2 regions of the Fusibacter sp. A1 genome follow, and region 1 is predicted to be linked to the other one. Evidence: riboswitches for the same ligand, from Rfam matches in the RefSeq annotation. Region 1 holds a riboswitch; the other holds the start of a gene.
What was found. Region 1 has a riboswitch for cyclic di-GMP ahead of DWB64_RS17665 (transglutaminase-like domain-containing protein). Riboswitches for the same ligand answer to the same signal wherever they lie in the genome.
Positions count from the first base shown of each region.

Region 2: linked by a shared signal. The riboswitch ahead of DWB64_RS00920 (trypsin-like peptidase domain-containing protein) and the one ahead of DWB64_RS17665 (transglutaminase-like domain-containing protein) in region 1 are both predicted to bind cyclic di-GMP.

Region 1 is NZ_QQWI01000016.1:35,890-40,126, forward strand. It holds gene DWB64_RS17655 (exopolyphosphatase) at 1-865, opposite strand, end outside; gene DWB64_RS17660 (transglutaminase family protein) at 1,038-1,814, opposite strand; gene DWB64_RS17665 (transglutaminase-like domain-containing protein) at 2,046-2,828, opposite strand; cyclic di-GMP riboswitch class I at 2,842-2,920, opposite strand; cyclic di-GMP riboswitch class I at 2,948-3,034, opposite strand; cyclic di-GMP riboswitch class I at 3,097-3,183, opposite strand; gene DWB64_RS17670 (glycosyltransferase family 2 protein) at 3,347-4,237, opposite strand, start outside.
Region 2 is NZ_QQWI01000001.1:219,384-223,620, forward strand. It holds gene DWB64_RS00915 (Ig-like domain-containing alpha-2-macroglobulin family protein) at 1-960, opposite strand, end outside; gene DWB64_RS00920 (trypsin-like peptidase domain-containing protein) at 1,195-3,138, opposite strand; cyclic di-GMP riboswitch class I at 3,286-3,370, opposite strand; gene DWB64_RS00925 (hypothetical protein) at 3,610-4,237, shown strand, end outside.

The DNA.
Region 1 (4,237 bases):
TCTGACACGTTCCTGCATTCTTGTGACCACCACCGCCATATTGAAGCATGACCTCACCGATATTCACATCTGAAGAACGGTTGATGATGGATTTCCCAACCGTGAATACGGTATTTTGTTTTTTAAGGCCCCACATGACTTGAATTGAAATTTGTGTCTCAGGATATAAGGCATATTTGATGAATCTATTTCCTGGAAGTATGGGATCGACATCCCTTAAGTCTACTACAAGTATTTCATCGTAGACCTTCGCATGATTCTGAATCATCTTCTTAAAGTCGTCCTCATATCTGAAATACAGTTCCACACGTTCCTTCACATCAGGAAGCTCAAGAATCTCATCGATCGTATGGTCTCTGCAGTAGTCTATCAGTTCCATCATCAGTGTATAATTCGATATCCTAAAGGCTCTAAATCGTCCAAGACCTGTCCTTGCATCCATCAGAAAGCTCAGAAGTTCCCACCCTTTAGGTTCAAGAATATCCTCTTTGGTAAACTGAGCTGAATCGGCCTTATCTACTGCAAGAAGCATTTCCTGCCAATCCTCCCTGAACTGATGTTTATCTTTATAGTAATCATAAACCACTCTTGCGGCAGAGGGCGCATTGGGATCAATGATATGATTTTCAGCGACTTCCTGATTTCTGATTGTTTCGCTTAAATGATGGTCAAATGCAAGGTAAGCACCTGAAACATAGGGCAAGTTCGTCGTAATATCAAATTCTGTCACCTGAATGATTCCATCCTGCATATCCTTTGGATGAACAAATTTGATATCATCAATTAATCCCATATCCTTAAGCAAGACTGCGCAAACCAGACCGTCAAAATCACTTCGTGTAATTAGTCTATATTTTCCTTCCATGCTAATCCTCCTTGTTCGTTTGAGCATCCTAGCCTTTTAACACTTGATAGAACAGTTGCTCCAACCGCTGACTATTTCATATATACCTATTAAATAAGTTAATAATCATAGACTTATTATACTAAAAAAATAGCCCTTATCTCTAAGGGCTAACTAAATTTATCACCATACACTAGAAACTTTTCATTTTAACGTGGCTGGTGGTAGTCTTGTATTTGTCATATTTGGCCATCATCTTCGAAAGCTGCGCATCGACTGTGGAATCAATGATTTTCCACTCGCCGTTCAAATACACTTCATTCCAAGCATGATAGGTGGAGGTATAAGTACTTTCACCTTCAATCAATTTTGACTTTATGCCCTGGCTTCGAAGCATTGAAGCCATCAGTGATGAATAATCATAACAGATACCTTTCTTTTCTTCAAGAGTGACATCGATCACAGGTAAATACCTGCTATAGATAGTCGAGGCTTTATAATAGTCATAGACGATCGACCGGATGATATAGTCGTAAACGGCATCAAACTTCTCCTCATCCGTTTCAAGATCAGCCATCAGTTCTTTTGCAAGAACGATTGCCTTCATTTCTTCAGCCCAGCTCATATTCTGCACACTTGCAAGATTTACAGCATCTTCATTGACAGTAACCGTCTTAGAGGCTGATGTGATTTTCTTATATTTATTACTGGAAACATTTTGGTAAATTGCTACTGTGTACAAACCACTGCCCATCTGAAGTGGAAATGATTCATCGTTATCGTTGATATTGTAGATGTACTGCTGCGTATCTCTCTTTATGATTATTTTAAACTTAGTATAATCGGTTGTTGTATAATTTATCTTAACAATTCCTTCATCGGGCTTGTAATTAATAATGCCATCTGCAAATGCGAAACTTGATAACACGGCAATCATTACTACAAACAGAACTACTAACTTTCGCTTCATCTTTCTCGCCCCTTTCATGACTTCAATTATTATATATATACCACATTTGATAAAACATAATCATGCTTAACCGCTAAATAGGTCTTTGGACTCACCAAAGTCCATTGAATCACTCTATGCTTGCAGTCACATTATAACACTAATTCATCGAATGAGCTATCTTTGTGATAGGCAAAAAAAAAGCCTTATCGGCTTTGTCAGATAAAATAGCTGAGAGGGTAACTTATCCTTTTAAAATGATTTTACTCCAACATAATCGTTGATTGATTTTTCAATCGAGTATCTCGCACTACCTTTTGACAACTGTGCATCAACGGTAGTATCGATGATCACCCATTTTCCATTGAGATATACTTCATTCCATGCATGATACACGGATGTATAGGTACTTTGACCATGGATCATTTTAGTTGGAACACCAACGCTTCTTAACATCGATGCCATCAGTGATGAATAGTCGTAACAAATACCATTGTTGTTCTCAATCGTCAATGTGTTGTTTGGAATAAATCGACTATCAACAGTAGCTGCCTTTTGATAATCATAAACTACATTATTGATGACGTACTTGTAAATTGCATTGAATTTTTCTTGATCTGTCATCGTTTCCGTAGTCAATGAATCAGCTAATACAGCTGCGCTAGTATTCTCTTTCCAATTAATGGTTTGAATACTTGCTGTGTAGACTTTCATCATATCCACCGTAACAACTGCAGTAGCAGAAGTCACTTTTCGATATTTGTTGCCATCCACACGTTGATAGAGTCCTATTGAGTAATCTCCGCTTCCCATTTGAAGTGGAAACTCCTCTTGTGAATCATAAAGGTTATAAACATATTGTTCAGTTCCCTTTTTCACTAGAACTTTAAAATCGGAATAATCAGTTGCAGTATAATTGATGCTTACTGTGCCGATTTCTTCGTTGACCTTGATAATGCCACCATCTGCAAAAGCAACGGCGGACAATGTCATGATAATGAGTGTAAGAGTTAATAAAGAAATCACTCTTTTCATCTAATTCTCTCCCTTCGGCACCTGGCTATCTTCATTATGAAGACCCTGTAGTTTTGCGTCCCCACCTCACGATGGGTTTGCCTTGTTACATTTGGGAAAGAAAAGTAAAAAACTTTTCTTTCGGCGACTGGCTGCCATATCACACAAGTGACTTAGGCCCTCTAGTTTTGCGCCCCAATCTTTCAACTGGTTTGCCTTGTCGAGAAAAGATCTGATACCTGGTGTGCAAACATGGTCTACACAACCTATTTGGCAATCAAAGTCTTTCTCTGGAAACTGGCTGTCATAGTTCATATGAACCTTAGACCCTATAGCTTTGCGACACTGATTTTCATCAGCTTTGCGATTTACAGAATAATTTTGGTCAATCGAATCGACTTTTGACTACCCTCTCAACTACATTATACCACCATTTACAACAATACAGTCGTAATTTTGATTACATCTTGATTACAGGGCAGCTACGTTTACAAGTCATATGCTCTTAAAATCTTTTAGGATTATGTAAACAACAAGCGTCATTGGATTTTGTCTTTAACAATATACCTCGGTCTAGCTTTAATCTCGTCATAGATTCTCGAAATATACGTCCCAATAATACCAAGCGAAATCATAATCATAGAACCAGTGATCAGAAGGACCAGAATCACTGTTGAGAATCCATCCAATGCGTTCCCGACCAAGTAATTAGCCAGTGTCTGAATTCCTAAGATGATTGCAAAGAACAAGAAGATAAGCCCGCTGATCATGGTGATATAGAGTGGTTTACTTGTATAAGAGAGAGTGGCATTCAGTGCCAACATGGCCAGCTTCGCAGTAGAAAAATGACTGACTCCATTTACTCTCTCCTCTACATGAAAAGGATGTTGAACGGTTTTGAACCCAACCCATTTTACGATACCTCTGATAAACAGGTTTCTTTCATCAAATCGTCTTATTGATTCAACCACCTGTTTGTCCAGTAGCTTGAAATCTGATGAGTTTCTCATATCTAGATGAGTGACTACGTTTAAGACCCAATAAAATAGTTTTGCAACGGACCTATAAAATAGGGACTCTTTTCCTCTAGTGATTTTTATGCCTTCCACGATATTCGCATCTTCCTTAATCAGCAGCTCGAGCATAGGTCTTATTTGATCGGGCGGATGCTGCAAATCAGAATCCATAAGCAGATAAAGCTGGGCATCGATGCTGTCAAGACCTGCAGCAAGAGCGATTTCCTTGCCAAAATTCCTTGCAAACCTTATCGCTTCTGCCTGAGGATACTCCTTTACGATGGACTCCAGCACCTGCCAGGTATTATCAGTAGAACCGTCATCGACAAACATGAATCGACAATCCACTCGATCTTGTTCAAGTACGCGCACAATCTCCTTAAAATTGGTTTGCAGCGCTTTTCCTTCATTGTA
Region 2 (4,237 bases), on a different contig from region 1:
CCTCTCAAATGCGCTGACTTCAACACCATCTATAGGCTCTAGTACAGATTCATCCATTCGCTTGCCGGGATGCGAATAGTACTTACTGTCTGCTAGGTAGTTCGCAGTGGCTTTCCGGTAGCCTTCTTCATCCATCCTGTAAAGCTGAACCGATTCAGGCGAGGGCATCCATTCGTAAGGAACCTCGAGCACGGCAGCATCTCCTTCAAGAACAAGACTCATCTTCGCTTGTTCATATCCGAAATTTCCGGATTCTCCCGTTGTGAAGTCAAACGCGTAACCGGACGCCAAGAGACTACCGACCTGGCTTATAAACCCGTCCCTTACTTTCACCTGATAGGTGCATCCTAAGTCAAGCGAAGTAGGCATCAGGATCAAGGTATTTTTGTCGATTCTGTGGGAATATTCAATTTCAGGTTCTATTGTGATGAACTCCAAAATGCTTTCGTCAATTACTTGCGAAAACGAGATTTCTATTCCAGAACTAGGCGGAACACTGCTTGAATGCCTCGCCGGATAGGTCCCAACCACCTTTAAGTTACCGCCGACTTCAAAAGACCAGCCTGCAGTACGGGTTTTGTTATTGTGCCTGAACTTAATGACCGTTCCGGCGTCAAGAGGCTCAACGGGCTTGATCAGCACACTCAAGTCGCTTGTGCGTTCGACCTGATACTCCACTGCCGGAGTGATTGACAAGAAGGTTGCAAGATACCCGTCGTCAATCTCTGTGTCCGCGGTCACCAAGAACGAAGTATCCTCACTGATCAATCCGTCAACTGCATCCAAGGCCTCGACGCTCAGGATGTCAACCGCTTCCTTGCTAATATCCACCCTATCAGGCGGCAATTCGATTTGCACTTCTTGCCCAGTGCCTTCCTTCTCTCTGTTTAGCATCCAAATACCTGCCATTAGTGCAATTAAAACCGCTGTCATAATCAGTGCGATCCGCTTTTTATCCATATCGATCCGTAGACCTCCTTATCTTCTGTCCGCTTTTCTTTATTATAAAAAAACAATACCCAGATGAGTGGAATTTAAGAATAATTTAATATAAGGAAGTTCATTAATGGAAAAAGGATGCTAAAAGTAAAAAAGTTCTCTTTGGGTTAGAAAGAGAACTTCACATCAGTAGCAGTATTCTTTTATGGTGACAACCATCACCTTTGATCTAATCTTCCCCCTAGACCAGCTCGCTTATTTCCACTTCGAATAACCAAACGAACCATCGTCTCTGATCGAGGTCACCTCAAAGAAAGGATAGCTAAGATGCCACTCTTCTTCATTGGGATCAAACATTAGATAATCATATTCCAAAAGGTTCTTACCGAATCCTGTCGGCTTCTCGCTGCTAAAGCGATAGTACTTCATAGTAAGCGATGTCGATATACCTGTTTCGATTTCGATTTCAGTTGCGATTTGAGCTCCTAAAGCCACTAACTCAAACTCATATTCGTCGAACAGACGCATGAAGTTCTCTACGCTGTCATCAGCAATGTTTGCAACAATGCTTACTTCTTTGGTTCGCATGTATTCAAAGATTTCAATGTGAAACCTTTTAATATGGATCTCTTCCTCTCCAAGAGTGATGACACCGTATTCCTCTTTGAGACCATCCTGTATCTGATACAAGTTGAAGGCTTCAAGCTTTAGCACCTCGGAATAACTATATTGCGATGCGACTCCATCCTTAACCGCTAAGATAGCAACTTTGACTTCTCTATCAGAATGAATACCTTCCACGGTTAATCCATCAATTAACTCGTCCTCGAGCACCCAGTAGTTTTCGCCCGCCTCGTTGTTGATTGCCGCCCATTCATTACCTTTTACTCCTAAAAAGGCCATATAATAGTCCGCATCACCCTTATCCCATGTCACTTCAATAGATGTATTCGACAGTGCCGCTATGGTCACATTCGTCGGTGCTTTAGTCTGTGGATTGGTTAGTGCTGTAAACTCATCTATAGTGAGCATTTTGGATTTATCCATCGAAGTGAACAAGTTCACCGGTACGCAAAAGTTAAGGTTCTGACCTTCAACTAAAAAAGTTGTGATTCCGATTAGCTCACCATACTCATCCAATAGAGCACCACCGCTAGATCCTGGACTCACAGGTGCTGTAATTTGAATGATTACTTCCCTTATCGAACTAATGATTCCTTCAGACAAGGTGTTGATGAGCCCTTGAGGACTGCCTATCGTATAGATCTTCTGGCCTTTTTGTAAATCAAGTTCTTGTTTTACAGTTAGCGGTGTGACGGATGTGTCCTCAATTTGTAGCGCAGCTAAATCCAGATCGATGTCATACCCCGTTATGTAGACGTTTCCCTTATAGATGGAACCATCTTCATGTTCTATCTCAATGGTCTGCGCTTGGTCGATCACATGAAGATTTGTTCCGATTTTACCTGATTCATAATAGAATCCGCTGCCTAAGTAGTTCTCTCCCGTGTAGGTTTTTACATGTAACTTGACTAGGCTACCTGAAAGCGACGCAATTTCAGTAGTTGTAAGCTTTTTCTTCTCTACAACAGGAAGGCTTGCACCATAGGTTTTAGGACTATGGGCGTCCAATATCCTCTTGAATACCACCAAGGATTGTTCTTCGCTTGTGGGACTGCCTGGTGCGATCCTGTTGTCTCCTACTCCGGAAAGTATGCCGTTGTTTTTCGCCTTATACACTGCTGACCGTGCCCATGAGCTGATCTGAGCATGGTCTTCGAACAGTACGGTTCCCTCTGCAAGTTCGATTCCAGCTAGTTCAAGGGTTCTCACCATGAATACCGCAAGCTGCTCTCTTGTCAGTGAGCCGCTCGGATCAAACCGATTGTCACCCACACCTGTAGTGATTCCAATTGTCGCAGCTTTTAAACTGTTTTCATCTGTCGTATCGGTAAACTTTATTTCGGGATTGACCACAATCTGAGTTCCGGTGATCTCTTCATAAAGCTTGACCGACAGATACACAAATCGCTCTCTAGTGATATCACCTTGATAGTTGTCAAATGCAGAATCCCTTAACACTTGATACGATGACAAGGAATCAAGTGACTCTTTCGACCAATTTGATGGACTACCAGCTGCAAAAGTTACTGAACTGGCCAGTAAAAGTATCAAAAATACATGAATGACTTTACGCATTACATCCTCCCGCTACACACAATCGGTCGTAACCGATTCCCGCTTGTTTTTAGTGTATCCATTTTCTTATCACACTTTCCGAATCGCGCAATCATTGACCCTTTAAAACAAAAAAGGCAGCCAATTAGGCTGCTCATCATTATAGTTAACGGCAACCTGGCAATCATAGCTTAAACACCTTAGACCCATGGCTTTGCGTCTCAACCTTTCAGTTGATTTGCTCATTATTCGATTTTGGACTCCCGTACAGTATAACTCATTTTTAAGCATTAAAAACACTAATTTGTTAGGGATTTGCTTTTTTTTTTGAACCTTTCTCAATTTTCTGAACGTCTTGTCGGCCTTAATGGGATATTTCCTTGATTGAATTACCACCTACTCTTTCACTAAGAAGGGTCTTTACAATTGGTATCTAGAGTTTTATACTTAAATTACACACTGTTGTGTAATTTAAGTATAAAAGGAGCTCTTATGCAAGCAATCATGGAAACCATTTTTAATGTACTTTACCTTTCAACAGTCATTACTTTAGGTCTTATCATGTTAAGCCATACCAAAGAAAACAAGATGAATCGCCTATTCGGTGCGATGACCTTGCTTCTCGGTTTTGGTGACGCCTTTCATCTTGTACCAAGATCCTACGCACTCTTCACAACCGGTCTAGAAGCAAACGCGACAGCACTTGGTTTTGGTAAGTTCGTCACCTCGATCACCATGACCGTTTTTTATGTCATACTCTATAGAATCTGGATTGAAAAATACCGGGTACAGGAGTCAAAGACCCTTTCAATGACTATCTACTCACTTGCTGTCATTAGAATCGTTCTTTGCCTATTCCCACAGAATGACTGGTTCAACTTTTATCAACCGGTTAGCTGGGGAATCTACAGAAACCTTCCATTTGCCATCATGGGAGCAATCATACTCGTGCTCTTCTATCAGCAGGCTAAAAAACAGAGCGATCTTATTTTCAAGTTCATGTGGCTCGCCATCACACTGTCCTTCGGGTTTTATGTTCCCGTCGTACTCTGGGCAAAAACCTATTCATGGATCGGAATGCTTATGATTCCAAAAACAATCGCCTACGTTTGGATTGTCA